Regions from separate parts of the Pantoea sp. SGAir0418 genome, predicted to be linked through region 3. Evidence: predicted binding sites of a transcription regulator. Region 3 holds the regulator's gene; each other region holds the start of a gene.
What was found. Region 3 encodes ArgR, which controls arginine synthesis, uptake and breakdown. Its sites were predicted from a motif close to ANTGAATAAAAATACANT; they were not measured.
Positions count from the first base shown of each region.

Region 1: the regulator ArgR is predicted to act here: its motif matches at 3,917-3,934, upstream of argF (ornithine carbamoyltransferase).
Region 2: the regulator ArgR is predicted to act here: its motif matches at 4,636-4,653, upstream of argA (amino-acid N-acetyltransferase).

Region 1 covers NZ_CP027911.1:3,449,662-3,456,111, forward strand. The annotation lists gene C1N84_RS16150 (OmpA family protein) at 1-99, opposite strand, end outside; partial or broken gene C1N84_RS16155 (flagellar biosynthesis protein FlhA) at 98-1,810, shown strand; gene C1N84_RS16160 (YlaC family protein) at 1,913-2,395, shown strand; gene C1N84_RS16165 (tRNA isopentenyl-2-thiomethyl-A-37 hydroxylase MiaE) at 2,558-3,319, opposite strand; gene rraB (ribonuclease E inhibitor RraB) at 3,376-3,795, opposite strand; gene argF (ornithine carbamoyltransferase) at 3,958-4,965, shown strand; gene pyrB (aspartate carbamoyltransferase) at 5,207-6,142, shown strand; gene pyrI (aspartate carbamoyltransferase regulatory subunit) at 6,154-6,450, shown strand, end outside.
Region 2 covers NZ_CP027911.1:910,748-917,197, forward strand. The annotation lists gene recB (exodeoxyribonuclease V subunit beta) at 1-1,378, shown strand, start outside; gene recD (exodeoxyribonuclease V subunit alpha) at 1,375-3,222, shown strand; gene argA (amino-acid N-acetyltransferase) at 3,275-4,603, opposite strand; gene amiC (N-acetylmuramoyl-L-alanine amidase AmiC) at 4,836-6,071, shown strand; tRNA gene C1N84_RS04045 (tRNA-Met) at 6,160-6,236, opposite strand; tRNA gene C1N84_RS04050 (tRNA-Met) at 6,289-6,365, opposite strand; tRNA gene C1N84_RS04055 (tRNA-Met) at 6,418-6,450, opposite strand, start outside.
Region 3 covers NZ_CP027911.1:394,070-400,519, forward strand. The annotation lists gene C1N84_RS01835 (NAD-dependent succinate-semialdehyde dehydrogenase) at 1-1,096, shown strand, start outside; gene C1N84_RS01840 (barstar family protein) at 1,112-1,381, shown strand; gene yhcN (peroxide/acid stress response protein YhcN) at 1,441-1,707, opposite strand; gene C1N84_RS01850 (YdgH/BhsA/McbA-like domain containing protein) at 1,811-2,077, opposite strand; gene yhcN (peroxide/acid stress response protein YhcN) at 2,168-2,431, opposite strand; gene argR (transcriptional regulator ArgR) at 2,924-3,394, opposite strand; gene mdh (malate dehydrogenase) at 3,815-4,750, shown strand; gene mscM (miniconductance mechanosensitive channel MscM) at 4,797-6,450, opposite strand, start outside.

The DNA.
Region 1 (6,450 bases), 1.0 Mb from region 3:
TTCGACATCGAACGGATTAAAGCCGGAACCGTTAAACACCGAGGTGCCGTTAAGCTGCGCGACGATCTCTTTACGCTCGTCTTCGGTGACGGCGCCCATGATCAACTTTGTGGTGGTGACCAAAGGGGCCGAGCGTATTTCTGAAGTGTCGGCGCGCTTCACCCTCGACGCGCTGCCGGGCAAACAGATGGCGATCGACGCCGATCTCAACGCCGGGCTGATCAATCAGGAACAGGCGCGCGTGCGGCGTCAGGATGTGGCCAACGAAGCGGACTTCTACGGCGCGATGGACGGTGCCTCCAAGTTTGTGCGCGGTGACGCCGTCGCCGGCATCATGATCCTGCTGATCAACGTTCTGGGCGGCATCCTGATCGGCGTATTCAAACACGGTTTACCGGCCGGCCAGGCGTTCGAACAGTATGTGCTGCTGACCATCGGTGACGGTCTGGTGGCACAGATCCCGTCGCTGTTGCTGTCGACGGCGGCGGCGATCATCGTGACGCGTATCAGCGACGGCGCTGACATGGGCGAGGAAGTGAAGTCGCAGCTGCTGGCGAAACCGGCCACGCTGTATACCGCCGCGGGCGTGATGTTTGTGCTGGCGATTGTGCCGGGCATGCCGCACATGGTGTTCCTCGCCTTCACCGCCCTGCTGCTGTTCGCCGCGTGGCGCCAGAGCCGCGTGGTGCAGAAGCCGACGCAAAGCCATGTCGACATGGAAGCCATCAATCAGGCGCTGGCGCAGCCGGACGAACAGCCGACCATCAGCTGGGACAATATTCCGCTGGTCGAGCCGATCGGCCTTAATCTGGGCTACAAGCTGGTCACGCTGGTGGATAAAGGCAAAGGCGCGCCGCTGACCCAGCGTATGCGCGGCGTGCGTCAGGTGGTGTCAGAAACCAGCGGCGTGCTGCTGCCGGAGATCGCCCTGCGTGAAGATTTCCACTTAAAGCCGTCGCAGTACGCCATCAAGATCAACGGCGTTCGCACCGCGGTGGGCGAAGTGCACGCCGACCGCCTGATGGCGCTGCCGACGCCGGATCAGTACGGTGAGATCGACGGCCTGCTGGATACCGATCCCGCGTACGGTATGGCGGTGACCTGGATCCTGCCGGAGCAGAAAGCCAAAGCGCTGAATCTGGGGTATCAGGTAGTCGACTGCGCCAGCGTAGTGGCCACGCACGTCAACAAAGTGGTGCGCGAAAACCTGCCGGAGCTGTTCAACTACGATGATATTACTCAGCTGCATCAGCGGCTGGCGAGCGTGGCGCCGAAGCTGTCAGAGGATCTCAACGCCGCAGTGAACTACAGTCTGCAGCTCAAGGTGTATCGTCTGCTGCTCAACGATCAGGTATCGCTCAAGGACATCACCACCATCGCCACCACGCTGCTGGAGAGCGTGGCGATCACCAAAGATCCGATCCTGCTGACCTCCGACGTGCGTTACGCGCTGCGCCGCGCCATGGTGGCGGCGATTGCGCCGGACAACAAACCGCTGTCCGCCTATACGCTGGATAACAACCTGGAAAACCTGCTGCTGGCAGCGCTCAATCAGGCGCAGCAGGGCGGCAAAGTGGCGCTGGACAGCTTCCCGGTCGACCCTAACATTCTCACCCAGCTGCAGAGCACGCTGCCGGTGATGATGGAGCAGCTGAAAGCGCAGAACCTGACGCAGGTGCTGCTGGTGACGCCGCAGCTGCGGCCGCTGATTGCGCGCTACGCCCGGCTGTTCGCCAGCGGGCTGAATGTGCTGTCGTATAACGAGGTGCCGGACGATGCCAATCTGCAGATTGTCGGGCAGGTGAGCTGATGCGTTGCGGAAAACTGTTATAAAAAAACACCGCTGATCTGTCTCTGCCGCCCTTCACTGTTATGTGGTTTACTGGCAGGCAGTGATATTCAGAGGTGAATAATGGACGCGATTAAACAAATTCTGATCGATGAAATCGACACGCTCAACCGCGAAGAGCGGCGCGATAATCTGCCGCGTTTTAGCTTTAACTTCCTGAAAACCCATCCGGGGCTGTGGGGCGTGATGTACCTGTGCTACGGCCTGTGCGTGGCGCTGATTTTCTCGACTGAGATGCTCGGCTGGCCAGCCTTCTGGTTCGCCACGGTGTTCGTGCTGGTGATGAGTTTTCTGATGCTGCTGGACATCAACCCGAAATACCGCTTCGAGGACATCGATACGCTGGATCTGCGTGTGTGCTACAACGGCGAGTGGTATTACGTGCAGCCGGTCTCACAGCAGGCGCTGGACAAGATCCTGGAGAATCCGGGTACGCCCGAGCGCGTGCGCAGCGGCATCGATCGCCTGATGCAGCAGAAAGGGGAAGTGGATTTTTATGATGTCTACTACCTGACCTGGGGCCATCAGCGCGCCGCGAAGATTTGATCGGGCAAATTCATTCCTGCTTCCATGGTATTTATAAGCCTTTAATGACTCACTGCTTAATTACTACCCCCTGCGTCTTTACACAGAAGGTATGCGAAGCTAAAGAGGGTAGTAAGACAACGCCTGAAGGCTGGGTCAGGAAGTTTCGCCGCGCGCACCAAATCAAAACGCCGGCACGCCGCTGTGAAAGCGCAGCTCAGCGTCCGGCTCGCTGATCAAGCGCGCTTCCGCTGCCCCAATCGCCCGCACGCGCGGCGCGATATCCTTCGGTGAAATCTGTGCCGCCAGCGTCAGGTAATCCTGATAGTGGCGCGCTTCGGAACGCAGCAGTGAGATGTAAAACTTCTCCAGCTGCGCATCCAGGTGCGGCGCCAGGCTGGCGAAGCGCTCGCAGGAACGCGCTTCGATATACGCCCCGCAAATCAGTTTATCCACCAGCGTATCCGGTTCATGGGTAGTCACTTCACGCAACAGCCCTTTGGCGTAACGGCTGGCGGTGATCTTGCGATAGGGCAAACCGCGCGCCTGCATGATTTCCCACACCTGATAAAAGTGGTGCAGCTCCTCTTTGATCAGCAGCACCATCTTTTCCACCATCTCATCAGCCCATGGCAGTTCATTACGCACAATGATGCTTTTGCTGAGATTCTTGTGGGCATTGATAAAATCGCTGTCGTGATTCTCGCCGAAAATAAAATCTTCGTACGGCTGCAGCCACGCCAGAATCGTGTCGCCGCTGGGTTTATCCGCGACGTATTTGCGGATCAGCCACACCGCGGTCTGCGCCGCTTTCAACTCGCATACCATGTGATCGGTAAGCAGCAACGTGAGATTTTCCGGCTTGCGCGCTTCATCAATCCACGCCTGCGGCGTGCGGCACTGTAAAAACTGGTGAATGGGGTCTAATAGCGAAGCGTAATTCATCGGAGGTTCTTTGCTGGCAGGAAAATTACCGGGCGGCATGTGCCGCCCGTCAGGGCTTAGTGACGCACACCGTCATCGTCTTCGTCGTCGATCTCTTCGCCGTCGTCTTCATCTTCGGCATCCGGATCTTCAAAGTAGGTGCCCCAGCCGTCGTAATCGACGTTGTATTTCCCGACCAGATTCACCAGCTGCTCGACCTGCGCGTCAATCAGCTCCGGCTTCAGCGCCGATTCGCTCAGGATGTCGACGCACATCACGGTGCTGCCGTCTTCCAGCTCCAGCTCTTCCGGCTCGGTGACTTCATAGCCCAGCTTGAAAGCGTCAACCGCGGCCTTCTCCAGCGAGTCGAAGTTGTTGCAGGAGAGATGATGCTCGATGGTGTAAAGCGCATCCGGATCGCTGCCGTCTTCCAGCAACTCTTCAATGATCAGGCGCGTCTCTTCGCGCTGTTCTTCCAGCAATGCTTCGTATGCCATGGGCGTGTCCTCAAAATGGTGGCAGTGAATGCAATTATTTTCCCACACTGCCTCGCGCGCCACTACACAAAACAGAAAGTTTCTTATCGCTGGGGTTGAAAATGCATATTCATACAGTTAGATTGAATTTTAATTCATTATTGATGTAATGCGGAGCGCAGTATGAGTCAGCTGTATTCGAGACATTTCCTGAGATTGCTGGATTTCACCCCAGCCGAAATCACCGGTTTGTTATCACTCGCCAGTGAATTAAAACAGGCAAAGAAAAACGCCAGCGAAACCCAGTACCTGAAAGGCAAAAACATCGCGCTCATCTTCGAAAAAGACTCGACCCGTACCCGATGCTCTTTCGAAGTTGCCGCCTACGATCAGGGCGCTAACGTCACCTATCTCGGCCCGAGCGGCAGCCAGATCGGCCATAAAGAGTCGATGAAAGACACCGCGCGCGTACTGGGACGCATGTATGACGGCATTCAGTATCGCGGCTACGGTCAGGCGCTGGTAGAGACGCTGGCCGAATATGCCGGCGTGCCGGTGTGGAACGGCCTGACCACCGAGTTCCATCCGACGCAGCTGCTGGCTGACCTGCTGACTATGCAGGAGCATCTGCCGGGCAAAGCGCTGAGCGAGATGACGCTGGTCTACGTCGGCGATGCGCGCAACAACATGGGCAACAGCATGCTGGAAGCGGCGGCGCTGGTGGGGCTGGATCTGCGGCTGGTGGCACCGAAAGGCTGCTGGCCAGAAGAGGAGCTGGTGGCGCAGTGCCGCGCGGCAGCGCAGCACACCGGCGGCAAAATCACCCTGACAGAAGAGATTGCCGAAGGCGTGCAGGGTGCTGATTTCATCTATACTGACGTCTGGGTATCGATGGGCGAAGCGAAATCGGTGTGGGAAGAGCGCATCGCCCTGCTGCGTCCTTATCAGGTTAACAGCGCGATGCTGGCGCTGACCGGCAATCCGCAGGTGAAATTCCTGCACTGCCTGCCCGCGTTTCATGATGACCAAACCACGCTCGGACGGCAGATGGCCGAACAGTATGGTCTGCACGACGGCATGGAAGTCAGCAACGAGGTGTTTGAATCCGACCATAGCGTGGTGTTTGACCAGGCGGAAAACCGCATGCACACCATTAAAGCGGTGATGGTGGCGACGCTGAGTCAGCGCTAAGCCTGCGCGGCGCAAACGTTTACCTCGCGCGTGATTTCTGCTTGATGCGGCTCAGTGAATGCGTATAATGCGCCACAATTTGCCGGAGGAAACATGCAACAGCGCAGCGCACAATTTGCCGCTCCCGTACGCCTGAATGCAGGCGGCGCACCTGTTTCTTTCCGTCATTCATCGATCGCCAGAAAGCCCCTGTAAAGGGGCTTTTTTTTGTCCGCAATCCGGCAGCGCAGAGGAGAGAGCTATGGCCAACCCGCTATATCGCAAGCACATTATTTCCATCAACGACCTCAACCGCGATGAGCTGGAGCTGGTGCTGCATACCGCCGCCCAGCTGAAAGCCCATCCGCAGCCGGAGCTGCTGAAACACAACGTTATCGCCAGCTGCTTCTTTGAGGCCTCAACGCGCACCCGCCTGTCATTTGAAACCGCGATGCACCGGCTGGGCGCGTCGGTGGTGGGATTTGCCGACGGCAGCAACACCTCGCTGGGCAAGAAAGGGGAAACCCTCGCCGATACCATCTCGGTGATTGGCACCTATGTGGATGCCATCGTGATGCGCCATCCGCAGGAAGGGGCGGCGCGGCTGGCCACGGAGTTCTCGGGCGGCGTGCCGATCCTTAACGCCGGTGACGGCGCCAACCAGCATCCGACGCAGACGCTGCTCGATCTGTTCACCATCCGGGAAACCCAGAGCCGCCTCGATAACCTCAACGTGGCGATGGTCGGCGACCTGAAATATGGCCGCACCGTGCATTCGCTGACCCAGGCGCTGGCGAAGTTCAGCGGCAACCGCTTCTACTTCATCGCACCGGATGCGCTGGCGATGCCGTCCTACATCACCGATATGCTGGATGAACAGAACATTGCCTGGTCGCGCCACGACAGCATCGAAGAAGTGATGCCGCAGCTGGATATTCTCTACATGACGCGCGTACAGAAAGAGCGTCTCGATCCCTCAGAGTATGCCAACGTGAAAGCGCAGTTCATCCTGCGGGCAGCCGACCTGGCCGGTGCGCGCGATAACATGAAGGTGCTGCATCCGTTGCCGCGCATTGATGAGATCACCACCGATGTCGACAGCACGCCGCACGCCTGGTATTTCCAGCAGGCCGGCAACGGCATCTATGCCCGCCAGGCCCTGCTGGCGCTGGTACTGAATAGCGAACTGGCACTGTAAGGAGCAGAACGATGACCCACGATAACAAACTGCAGGTTGAAGCCATCAAACGCGGCACGGTGATCGACCATATTCCGGCGCAGGTCGGCTTTAAGCTACTGTCACTGTTCCGCCTCACCGAAACCGATCAGCGCATCACCATCGGCCTTAATCTGCCGTCGGGCGAGATGGGGCGTAAGGATCTGATCAAAATCGAAAATACTTTTCTGACTGATGATCAGATCAATCAGCTGGCGGTGTACGCGCCGCACGCCACGGTGAATCGCATTGATGAGTATGAAGTGGTGGCGAAGATCGCACCGACGCTG
Region 2 (6,450 bases), 520 kb from region 3:
GGCCAGCCAGCAGCTGCGGCTGGAGAGCGACCGCCACCTGGTGCAGATTGTCACTATCCATAAATCCAAGGGGTTACAGTATCCGCTGGTGTGGCTGCCGTTTGCCGCCGGTTTCCGCGAGGCCGATATCGCGCTCTATCACGACCGCGAGCATTACAACGCGGTGCTGGATTTGCAGAATGATGAGCAAAGTCTGGCGCTGGCAGAGCAGGAGCGGCTGGCAGAGGATTTGCGTCTGCTGTACGTGGCGCTGACGCGTTCGGTGCATCACTGCAGTGTAGGTGTCGCCCCGCTGTTTCGCGGTACGCGTAAGAAAGAGGGCGAAAGCGATGTGCACAAAAGCGCGCTGGGTTTTCTGCTGCAGCGCGGCGAGCCGGCTACGGCAGAACAGCTGGCGACCCTGCTGCACGACATCGACGTGACGGGCACCGAAGTGGTGCTGGCGCAGCCGCAGGGCCATGAACGCTGGCAGACGCCGGACGAGATTGACGATACGCTGGATGCGCGCAGTATCACGCGTGCGCTGGCCGATCCGTGGCGGGTTACCAGCTACTCCGGGCTGCAGCAGCACGGCAGTCACCGTCTGCTGGATGTGATGCCGGGCTTCGATGCGGAAGCGGTCGGGGAAGATCGCGAGGCGGAAGTGCTGGAAGCCGCGCTGACGCCGCACCATTTCCCGCGCGGCGCAGCGCCCGGGACTTTCCTGCATACGCTGTTTGAATCGCTCGACTTCACCCAGCCGCCGTCAGCGCCGCAGCTGGAACAGCAGTTGCAGCAGAGCGGCTATCCGCTGCACTGGCAGCCGATGCTGAGCGAGTGGATTACCCGCGTGGTGAACACGCCGCTCAACACTGAAGGGACCCGGCTGAGCGACATCACACCGGGCAATCGCCTGATCGAGATGGAGTTCTATCTGCCGATTGACGGACTGCTGACGGCACCGGCGCTGGACGCGTTGATGCGACAGGATCCGCTGTCGCGTCAGGCGCCGCCGCTCGACTTCCGCCAGGTGCAGGGCATGCTGAAAGGCTTCATCGACCTGGTATTTCGCTGGCAGGGCAAATACTATCTGCTGGATTACAAATCTAACTGGCTGGGCGAGAGCCATCAGGCATACACACCGCAGGCGATGGCGCAGGCGATGATCGACCACCGTTACGATTTGCAGTATCAGCTGTATACGCTGGCGCTGCATCGCTATTTGCAGCACCGCCTGACGGATTACGATTATGAACAGCATTTTGGCGGCGTATTCTATCTGTTTTTACGCGGCATGGATGGCAGCTCGCCGGATAACGGGGTGTTCCATACCCGACCGACGTCAGATTTCGTTTCACAACTGGATAGCCTGTTTCGCGGGCCGGGAGCAGCAGCATGAGTAGCATGAGTACGCTATTGGCACAGGCGGCAGAACTGCGCCTGCTGCGGGCGCTGGATATTCAGTTTGCCCGGCTGCTGGCCGACGACGATCGGCCCGCGCATCTGCTGGCGGCTGCCTGTCTCAGCGCGGAAGCCGGTGACGGTCACGTCTGCCTGCCGTTGTCGCAGCTTACCCGCGAAGGGCTGTTCAGCGGTCGTCATCCGGAGCTGGCGCACGCCATCTGGCAGGCCGCCGGCGAGCCGCAGGACTGGCCGACGCTGCTGGCGGACTGGCAGGCGCTCAGCGCCAGCGATCGCCCGGCGCCGGTGGTGCTGCGTGATAACCGGCTCTATCTGCACCGGCTCTGGCATCACGAAGGGGAAGTGGCGCGCTTCTTCCAGCCACAGGCGGCTCCGCAGCTGTTTGCGCCCGAACAGGTGCGCAGCGTGCTGGATACCTTTTTCGGCAGCCAGCCTGAGGACTGGCAGAAAATTGCGGCGGCGGTGGCGCTGACGCAAAAAACCGCGGTGATCTCCGGCGGGCCTGGCACCGGCAAAACCACCACGGTGGCGAAGCTGCTGGCAGCGCTGATTCGCCTCAGTGAGGGAACCCTGCGCATTCAGCTGGCCGCCCCTACCGGCAAGGCGGCGGCGCGGCTCACCGAGTCGCTGGGTAAGGCGCTGCGCAGTCTCGACGTCAGCGATGCGGAGCGCCAGCGTTTTCCGGCAGAAGCCACCACGCTGCACCGTTTACTCGGTGCCCAGCCGGAGACGCAGCGCCTGCGCTACCACGCCGGTAATCCGCTGCATCTCGACGTGCTGGTGGTCGATGAAGCCTCAATGGTCGATCTCGGCATGATGGCAAACCTGATCGCCGCGCTGCCCGCTCATGCGCGGGTGATTTTTCTCGGCGATCGCGACCAGCTGGCCTCGGTTGAAGCCGGTGCGGTACTCGGGGATATCTGCCGCTGTGCCGAGGCGGGCTACAGTCCGGTGCGCGCGTTGCAGCTCACCACGCTGACCGGCTGCGAGGTTGCCGGCACCGATGATGCGGTGGCCCCGGCGGTGCGCGATGCCATCTGCCTGCTGCGCAAAAGCTACCGTTTCGCGGCGCACTCCGGCATCGGTCAGCTGGCTGCGGCGGTCAACGCCGGCGAAGCGCAGGCGGTCGAAGCGGCCTTTCAGGCGGGCTTTAGCGATATCGTGCGCCAGCCGCTCAACGATGCCGAAGCGTATCAGGCGATGCTGACGCAGATTGCCGAAGGCTATCGGCCATTTCTCCAGCTGATTAACCAGCGTGCCGCACCGGCCGAGGTGATTGCTGCGTTTGGCCGTTATCAGCTGCTGTGCGCGCTGCGCGAAGGGCCATTTGGCGTGCAGGGGCTCAATCAGCGTATTGAGCATAAGCTGATGCAGCTGCAGCTGATTCGGCGTCCCGCAGGGGGCAGCCGCTGGTATCAGGGGCGTCCGGTGATGGTGACGCGTAACGACAGCGCGCTCGGCCTGTTCAATGGTGACATCGGCATTACGCTGTTCGATGAGGAAGGGCTGCTCAAGGTGTTCTTCCCGCTGCCTGATGGCAGCATCAAAGCGGTACAGCCAAGTCGCCTGCCGGCCCATGACACGGCATGGGCGATGACGGTGCACAAATCACAGGGTTCAGAGTTTGACCACACCGCGCTGGTGATGCCGGCTCAGTTCCTGCCGGTACTGACGCGCGAGCTGATATACACGGCTATTACCCGGGCGCGCAGCCAGCTGACGCTGTTCAGTGATGAAGCGGTGTTCCGGCGTGCGGTGCAGTTGCGCACGCAGCGGCGCAGCGGGTTGCTGGATCGCTTAGGGGGAGAAGAGGGCAGATGATTGCGCCGCCGCGGGGAATAGCCCTCAGCGGCGCTTTGATGAGCAGTGGCGCTTAGCGTAAGTCTGCCATCAGCACTTTGGAACGACGCTGATAGTTGTACATCTGCTTTTTGCTTTCAGGCAGCGACTCAATATCCACCGGCGTGAAGCCGCGCTCCTGGAACCAGTGGATACTGCGCGTGGTCAGCACGAACAGCTTCTTCAGCCCCATCTGCCGTGCCTGTAGCGCCACGCGCTCCAGCAGCAGCTCGCCGCGTGACGAGCTGCGATAGTCGGGGTGCACCGCCACGCAGGCCATCTCGCCGATTTGCTCGTCCGGGAACGGATAGAGCGCCGCGCAGGCGATGGTCATATTGTCGCGCTGAATAATGGTGAATTTGTCGATCTCCATCTCTAGCTGCTCGCGCGAACGGCGCACCAGAATGCCCTGCTGCTCCAGCGGACGAATCAGTTCAAGAATCCCGCCGATGTCGTTGATGTTGGCGCGGCGAATCTGCTCGGCCGACTCCATGACAATCTGCGTACCGATACCGTCACGCGAGAACAGCTCCTGCAGCAGTGCGCCATCTTCCTGATAGCTGATCAGATGGCTGCGGCGCACGCCGCTGCGGCAGGCTTTGACCGCGCCACGCAGGAAGCGCACGGTGCCGGAGAGAAAATCACCGTCGCTCTCCATTTCATCAATACGCGTCTGCGCCTCGTTCGGGAACAGCTCGGAAATGATGGTGCCTTCGCGGTCGGTTACGCCCTGTTCGGAGCAGAAACCGATCATCTTCTCGGCTTTCAGCTTAATCGCCAGTTGCGTCGCCACCTCTTCCGAGGTCAGGTTAAAACTCTCGCCGGTCACCGAGACCGCCACCGGCCCCAGCAGCACAATGGCATTGTTATCCAGCTGACGATGGATCGCCTCTTCGTCAATGCGGCGGATGCGGCCGCTGTGGCAGTAATCGACGCCGTCATCCACGCCCAGCGGCTGAGCGATGATGAAGTTACCGCTCACCACATTAATATGCGCGCCCTGCAGCGGCGTATTATTCAGGCTCATCGACAGACGCGCCGTAATATCGAGCTGTAAACGCCCGGCCGCCTGCTTCACCAGCTCCAGCGATTGGGCATCGGTCACGCGCGTGTGTTTGTGATAAATCGGTTCCAGCTGCTGCTGCGCGAGGCTGGCATCGATCTGCGGCCGCGCGCCATAAACCACCACCAGGCGAATGCCGAGACTATGCAACAGGCCGATATCGTTAACGATGCTGGAGAAGTTCTCATGCTCGATGGCCTCGCCACCCAGCATGATGACAAACGTCTTGTCACGGTGGGCATTAATATAGGGAACGGTATGGCGAAAACCCTGAACCAGTTCGGTACTGCGTTCCTTCACGGCAAACCCTCTGTGAATGGTTATTCGAAATTTATGTATTTTTATGCTCTTTCGCCGCTTTTTGCAAGCATCGGACCTGACGTTACTTTACGATTTTCCTGATGCAAGCCACGCTAACAGACTGCATTATCTGGTTTTTCCGGCAAGACAAGACATTCCTCATTGAATAAAGTTTTCGCCTTCTGCTCGTCAACTGACGATTTTTTAGACATAACACAGTAGCTGGAGCGGCATGTCCGAAGCTTTTACCCGAAGACGACTTTTACAGGGCGCAGGTGCGCTGTGGTTGCTAAGCGTGACGCGCAGCGGTTTTGCGGCCAGTCAGCACATTGTGGCCGTGCGCATCTGGCCATCCTCGACTTACTCGCGCGTGACGCTGGAATCCAGCGTCGCGCTGCACTATAAGCAGTTCACGCTGAGCAATCCCGAACGGCTGGTGATCGATATCCAGAACCTGCATATCAACAGCGCGCTGAAAGGCATCGATAAGCTGGTGCGGGTGGACGATCCCTACATTAAAACCGCGCGCGTCGGTCAGTTCGATCCCACCACAGTGCGTGTGGTGCTGGAGCTGAAGCGCAGCGTGGCACCGAAAACCTTCACCCTCGATCCGGTCGCCGGTATTCGCCACCGGCTGGTGGTCGATCTCTATCCCAGCCAGTCGTCACAGGAAGAGGATCCGCTGCTGGCGTTACTGAAGGATTACAACCAGGGCGAACTGGAGCGCGATCAACCGGCGCAGGCGCCGCTACCGGGCAAAGCCGGGCGCGATCGGCCGATTATTATCATGATCGATCCCGGTCACGGCGGGGAAGATCCCGGCGCGCACGGCAAGTACAAAACGCGCGAGAAAGATATCGTGCTGAAGATTGGACGCTATCTGAAAGCGCTGATCGACAAAGAGCGTAATATGAAGGCTTACATGACGCGCAACGAAGATGTGTTTATACCGCTGCGCGTGCGGGTAGCGAAAGCGCGCAAGCAGCGCGCCGATCTGTTTGTCTCGATTCACGCTGACGCTTTTACCAGCCGGGCGGCGCGCGGCTCTTCGGTCTTCGCGCTCTCCACCAGCGGCGCAACCTCAGCCGCTGCGCGCTTCCTCGCCCAGACGCAGAACGAAGCGGATTTGATCGGCGGGGTCAGCATGAGTGGCGATCGCTATCTCGACCACACCATGTTCGATATGGTGCAGCGGCAGACCATCAGCGACAGTCTGAAGTTTGGCAAAGAAGTGCTGATGCGCATGGGCCACATTAACCACCTGCATAAACGCACGGTGGATCAGGCCGGCTTTGCGGTGCTGAAAGCGCCGGATATCCCGTCGATTCTGGTGGAAACGGCGTTTATCAGTAACGTTGAAGAGGAGCGGAAGCTGCGTACGCCGCGCTATCAGCATCAGGTGGCGGAAGCCATTCTGCATGGCATCAAGGCGTATTTTGACAAAGGCGGCGTGCTGGCACGACGTTAGGGCAGGGCGGCAGCGATGCCGCTTTTTAACGGGCGCAGAAACAAAAAAACACCCGTCAGGGTGTCGTGATGTTCTTCGTCAGAAGAAGTGGTTGCGGGGGCCGGATTCGAACCGACGACCTTCGGGTTATGAGCCCGACGAGCTACCAGGCTGCTCCACCCCGCGTCCGTCTGTCGCACTGAGCGACTTTGCACATTGTATTCTTCGTTAAGACAATTGGTTGCGGGGGCCGGATTCGAACCGACGACCTTCGGGTTATGAGCCCGACGAGCTACCAGGCTGCTCCACCCCGCGTCCGTCTGTCGCGCTTAGCGACTTGCCACATTGTCTCTTCATTACGAAGAATTGGTTGCGGGGGCCGGATTTGAACCGACGACCT
Region 3 (6,450 bases):
CGAGCAGGCGAAGCGCGCCAACGGCGAAATTATCCCGCCGGCCAAAGCCGGTTCACGCATTCTGGCGACGCGCGAGCCGATTGGCGTGGTCGCTGCCATCACGCCGTGGAATTTCCCGATGGCGATGCTGACGCGCAAACTCGGCCCGGCGCTGGCGGCCGGCTGCACCGGCATCATCAAGCCGGCCAATAACACCCCGCTCAGCGCCTTTGCGCTGGTGGCGCTGGCACAAAAGGCGGGCGTGCCGGACGGCGTGCTGAACGCGGTAGCCGGCGACACGCACGCCATCAGCGACGCCATTATGGCTTCCCGCGCGGTGCGTAAAATCTCCTTTACCGGTTCCACCGCGGTGGGGAAAACGCTGATGCGGAACGCGGCCGAAACCATGAAGAAAGTCTCGATGGAGCTGGGCGGCAACGCGCCCTATATCGTCTTTGACGATGCCGATATCGACGCGGCGGTGCAGGGGGCTATCGCCAACAAATTCCGCAACGCCGGCCAGGTGTGCGTCAGCGTTAACCGCTTCTATATCCACAACGCAATATACGACCGCTTTGTGCATCAGCTGGCTGAGGCGGTGGGCAAACTGAAAGTGGGCAATGGCGTGGAGCCGGGCGTGGTGGTCGGGCCGCTGATTGAGGCGTCCGCGGTGGAGAAAGTGGAAGAGCATGTCAAAGATGCGCTGAGCAAAGGCGGGAAACTGCTGGTGGGCGGCGAGCGCCATCCGCTGGGCGGCAACTTCTGGCAGCCGACGGTGATTGCCGATGCGCATGAAGAGATGCAGCTGGCGCAGGAAGAGACCTTCGGTCCGGTGGCCGCCTGCTTCCGCTTTGACGATGAAGCTGAGGTGATCGCGCGCGCCAACAATACCGAATACGGTCTGGCGGCTTACTTCTATACGCAGAATCTGCAGCGCGTGTTCCGCGTTTCGGCGGCGCTGGAAGCCGGCATGATTGGAATCAATGAGTGCGCGGTCTCGACCGAGCTGGCACCGTTTGGCGGCGTGAAAGAGTCCGGACTGGGACGCGAAGGATCGGTGCTGGGCATGGAAGAGTATCTGGAAGTCAAAGCGCTGCACCTCGGCGGTCTGGCGTAGCGAGAGGATGTCACCATGAGAACCGAGCGTTTCGACTTCAATGAAATCGTCGATCAGGCTCATTTCTACCGTCAGTTTTGCGAACGTTTCGCGCTGGCGGATCGCACCATTCACGATCTGGACGATCTGTGGGAAATGATCATCGGCGAGCAGATCCCGTTGCCGCTGGAAATTGCGTTCATCAATCTGGGGAAAGGGCAGAAACGCCGCTATGGTGCGCTGATATTGCTATTCGATGAGGCAGAAGAGGAGCTGGAAGGCCAGCTCCGCTTTAATGTTCAGTAGCACAACCAAAAAGGGCCCCGGCAGGCGGGGCCAAAGGGTTCGTCAGAATTGACGAGGAATTATTTGTACAGCTCTGCAGTCAGGTGATAGCTGTCACCAGTGCGCGCTTCAATCACTTTATACGCGCTGGCACCCTGCTCATCGGCTTTCTGAGAAAGCTGAGCGCGGTAATCCATAGGTGAGCCGCCTGTTCCGCTAACGGTAATGGTCTGGCCGGTAGATTGCAGATTCTGCGCGGATTCATCCGTTACCAGTTGGGCAGCCGAAGCGCCAAAAGCGAACAGAGAAAGCAGCGTAGCGGTTGCGATGGTTGTTTTGATTTTCATAATTCGTCTCCTCATTAGAATCAACAACCTGCGGCACGAAGAGGGTAAGCGGGTCGTCGATCTTCTCCCGGCGACTGCATAACGCCGGATCGATAGTTAAAGTTTATTTGTACAGTTCAGCCGTCACGTGGAAAGTGTTGTCCTGATTGTTCTCAATGATGCGGTAATGGCTGGCACCCTGAGCATCGGCTTTCTGGGACAGTTCCTGACGGATATTGGTCTGGTCGCCATCGACGCCGCTCACGCTAATGGTCTGATTCAGCGGCTGCAGATTTTCAGCCTGGGTGTTTGTTACCAGGGTGGCAGCACTGGCGCCAAAAGACAGAACGGAAGCCAGACTCAGTACAGCAATAGATAATTTGGTTTTCATGATTCACTCTCCTGAAATGGGGTGGGCAACCTGAGAGGCAAACGCCTCTCAAACGGGTCGCCGTTCACACTGCATCTTGTTCCGGCAAACTTATTTATAAAGTTCCGCGGTTGCGTGGTAGCTGTTGTCGTTATAAGCCTCAACAACGCGATAGGCTTTAGCACCTTGCGCTTCAGCTTTGGCGTTCAGCTGCTGATGGATATCCATCGGTGAGCCGCCAATGCCGCTGACGCTAATGGTGCCGACCGGCTGCAGGTTCGCTGCCTGTTCGGCGTTGATAGAATCTGCGGCGAAAGCACCAAATGACAGGGCAGATAGAACACTCAGGGTGGCGATAGTAGTTTTAACGTTCATGGTATTTTTCCTCGTCTTCTGTTTTTCTCTTTTTGATTTCGTGTGATTTGCATCACGAAAAGAAGTATAGATCTAATCACCCATGAAATTAATATCCCGCTAATAATGATTGGTTGTAATTCTTTATCCTTATGGCACATTTTTATAACGCAAAGTTATTAAAACCGCCTGGATCTTAACCAGGAGGGTGTATTTTCATGCAAAAACAATGATCTGCATCAAATTATCTTTTTGTGCGAAACAATGTGGTTGATCAAGCTGGCTGCGAGCTAAAAGCAAGAGATAACCGCTAAGCACTAATTGTAAAGCAGCGTAAAATAGCGCAAAGGGTTAAGCAGGCGAAAAGGTCGTACCAATAGTTCCCCGCATTGAGAACCCGGCGGAATATGGCTAAGCAGTTATTTTGTAAGGTGTTGGCGATAAAACAGCGGGATAAGCGCGGGCGGGCAGGCAAGGTTACCGGCAGGTGAACCGCCGGTAACAGACAGGGTTTTATAGTTCCTGTTCGAATAACACCAGCACGGCGTCATACAGCTGCTTCACCGTAAAGGCGCGCGCTGGCGTAATAAAGATGGTGTCGTCACCGGCGATGGTGCCGAGGATGCCTTCGGCTTTGCCGAGGGAGTCGAGCAGGCGGGCGATCAATTGGGCTGCGCCCGGGCTGGTATGAATCACTACCAGCGCATCGTTATAGTCGATATCCAGCACCAGATTCTTCAGCGGACTGGTGGTGGTAGGCACGCCCAGTTCGGCTGGCAGGCAGTACACCATCTCCATTTTGGCGTTACGCGTGCGCACCGCGCCAAACTTGGTCAGCATACGAGAAACTTTTGACTGGTTGATGTTGCCGAAGCCGTCTTCCTGCAGCGCCTGGACAATTTCGCCCTGAGAGCTGAACTTTTCTTCTTTCAGTAAGGCTTTGAACGCCTTTATCAGATCGTCTTGTTTAGATGGGTTTCGCATAAGCTACCAATAAAAGAGGGTTGCAGCAGGCAACAGGCCCGTCGCAGATAAATTATTATGCATTTAGATGAATTTTTATGCAATAAGCGGATGCGTGAATTCACGGCATGCGCGTGTGGGGCGGGCATGATAACAGAGTTTTATCCTGCACCAAAATCGCGCGCTGGCGCGCAAAGCGAAGGTTGCAAAGTTGTTATATTATTGAAGTGGTAACAACAAAACGATGATCATTGCCGTCCATAGTCTTCTGGCTGCGACTGGATCATTCAGGCGACTTCTGAAGTGGAGATGTCTCGGGAGCCGATTGCGGCGTAATGTTATTGCGCGACAGGTGTGTCGCTATCGCCTGAGAAGTTGATTAAACTCGTAACCTGATGGATTTCCGGCATATCTCTGCCCCACCTTAATAAGGAGTTCAGGATGAAAGTTGCCGTTCTCGGTGCAGCTGGTGGTATTGGCCAGGCACTCGCTCTGCTGCTCAAGACCCAATTACCCGCAGGTTCAGCCCTCTCACTGTATGACATTGCCCCGGTGACGCCAGGCGTCGCGGTTGATCTCAGCCACATTCCTACTGCCGTGAAAGTCGAAGGGTTCAGTGGCGAAGATGCCACGCCGGCTCTGCACGGCGCCGATGTGGTGCTGATCTCGGCCGGTGTGGCACGCAAACCTGGCATGGACCGCGCCGATCTGTTTAACGTCAACGCCGGTATCGTGCGTAACCTGATTGAACAGGTGGCGACCACCGCGCCAAAAGCGCTGATTGGCGTCATCACTAACCCGGTAAATACCACGGTGGCGATTGCCGCCGAAGTGCTGAAAAAAGCCGGTGTGTACGATAAAAACCGGCTGTTTGGCGTCTCAACGCTGGATGTGATTCGCGCCAACACCTTTGTCGCAGCCCTGAAGGGCAAACAGCCTACGGAGATTGAAGTGCCGGTGGTCGGCGGGCATTCAGGCGTGACCATTCTGCCGCTGCTGTCGCAGGTTAAAGGCGTCAGCTTCAGCGAGCAGGAGATCGCCGACCTGACGAAACGTATTCAGAATGCCGGTACCGAAGTGGTGGAAGCCAAAGCCGGTGGCGGCTCGGCGACGCTGTCGATGGGCCAGGCGGCGGCGCGCTTTGGTCTGTCGCTGATTCGTGCACTGCAGGGCGAAGCCAATGTCGTAGAGTGCGCCTATGTGGAAGGCGACGGCGAGTACGCGCGCTTCTTCTCGCAGCCGCTGCTGCTGGGCAAAAACGGTATCGCCGAACGCCGTCCGCTCGGGCCGCTCAGTGATTTCGAACAGCAGGCGCTCAACGGCATGCTGGATACGCTGAAAAAAGATATCGCGCAGGGCGAAGAGTTTGTGAAGTAACCCGCGCGTAAAGAAAAAACGCCCGGCGCATGCCGGGCGTTTTGTTTTACAGGCCACCGGATTTGAAAGTCCGGCTGGCAGCCGAACCGTTGCTGGCGGGCGTTTTGCGCCCCAGCGTTTCCATCCGTACCTGGAAAGGCGGGAACGGCATCTCAATGCCATGCTCTTCAAAGCCGCGCAGAATCAGCTGATGCAGCTCATGACGCAGCGGCATACGATGGCCCATCTCCGCCGCGTGCACGCGCAGCTCAAACAGCTGAATGCCCTGCTGCAGATCCACCAGGAACACATCCGGCGCTGGCATATCCAGCACGTAGGTACAGCGATCGGCCGCCTGCTTCAGGATGGTCGTCACCTCTTCGCTGTTAACGTGGGCCGGTGCCGGAATGGTCAGCACCACGCGCGTCACCGAATCCGACAGCGACCAGTTGACGAACTGCTCGGTGATAAAGGCCTTGTTCGGCACGATAATCTCTTTGCGGTCCCAGTCGGTAATGGTGGTGGCGCGAGTATTGATGCGGGTGATGCTGCCGGTCAAATCGCGAATGGTCACGGTATCGCCAATACGAATTGGTTTCTCAAACAGGATGATCAGGCCGGAGATAAAGTTAGCGAAGATCTCCTGCATCCCAAAGCCCAGCCCCAGACCCAGCGCCGCTACCAGCCACTGCAGTTTTGACCACTCCACGCCAATAATCGAGAAACCAATCAGACCGCCGACCAGCATCAGCGCGTATTTGGTCAGGGTGGTAATGGCGTAACCGGTACCGGGCGACAGGCTGAGGTGTTGCAGCAGCGCCAGCTCCAGCAGCGCCGGCATATTGCGCACCAGCTGGGTGGTAATGATAAAGATCAGGATGGCGATCAGCACGGCACCCAGCGTAATGGGCTGTACGCTCTCGACGCCCTGCACCGTGGTGCTGGCATCCCACAGCGGGATGTTGTCGAGGAAGCTGAACGCGGAGTGGATCTCAGACCACAGCACAATCACCGACACCAGCGCAATCAGCGTCAGAATCGAGCGGACCAGCCGCAGCGACTGCGCGCTGATCGCATCCAGATCGATAATCGGCTCTTCGACTTCCACGGTATCGGTGCTGACGGCAGACTGCTGCTCTTTTTCCTCTTCGCTGCGCGCGCGGTTGGCCAGCATATCGGCACGACGCTGGCGCGCGCGGTCAAAGGCGATGCGGCGGCGCTGAATCAGCATCCAGCGGCGAATGATGTGGTAAATCACCAGCAGGAAGAACCAGATGCCGACCGAGGTTTCCAGACGCGCCAGCAGCGCCTGCGCGGTGGCCAGATAGCCAATGCAGGAGGCCAGCGCTGCCACCAGCGGGATGGCGATCATCAGGTTCCACAGGATCCGGTTAACGAAGTTGTCGCCGTCGCCCTCTTTATCTAAATAGAGCGGGATACCGGCGCGTTTCAGGCTGACGGTGACAATGCTCAGCGCCCCGCAGATCAGAATAAAGCACAGGCGCCCCAGCGTAGCGGAGAACTGCGGATCGTCGAGGTTGGCGAAAGCAATCAGCAGCATAATCAGCGGTACGATCAGGCCGACCGTCAGTGAGTAATAACGCATGGCACGCGCGACCCGCGCCTGCGGCCAGCGGAAGTGCACGACAAACAGGCCGTCAGGACGGGCAAAAGCCGCGCTGATCATGAATGCCCACAGCAGCGGCAGGGTGGCAGTGATG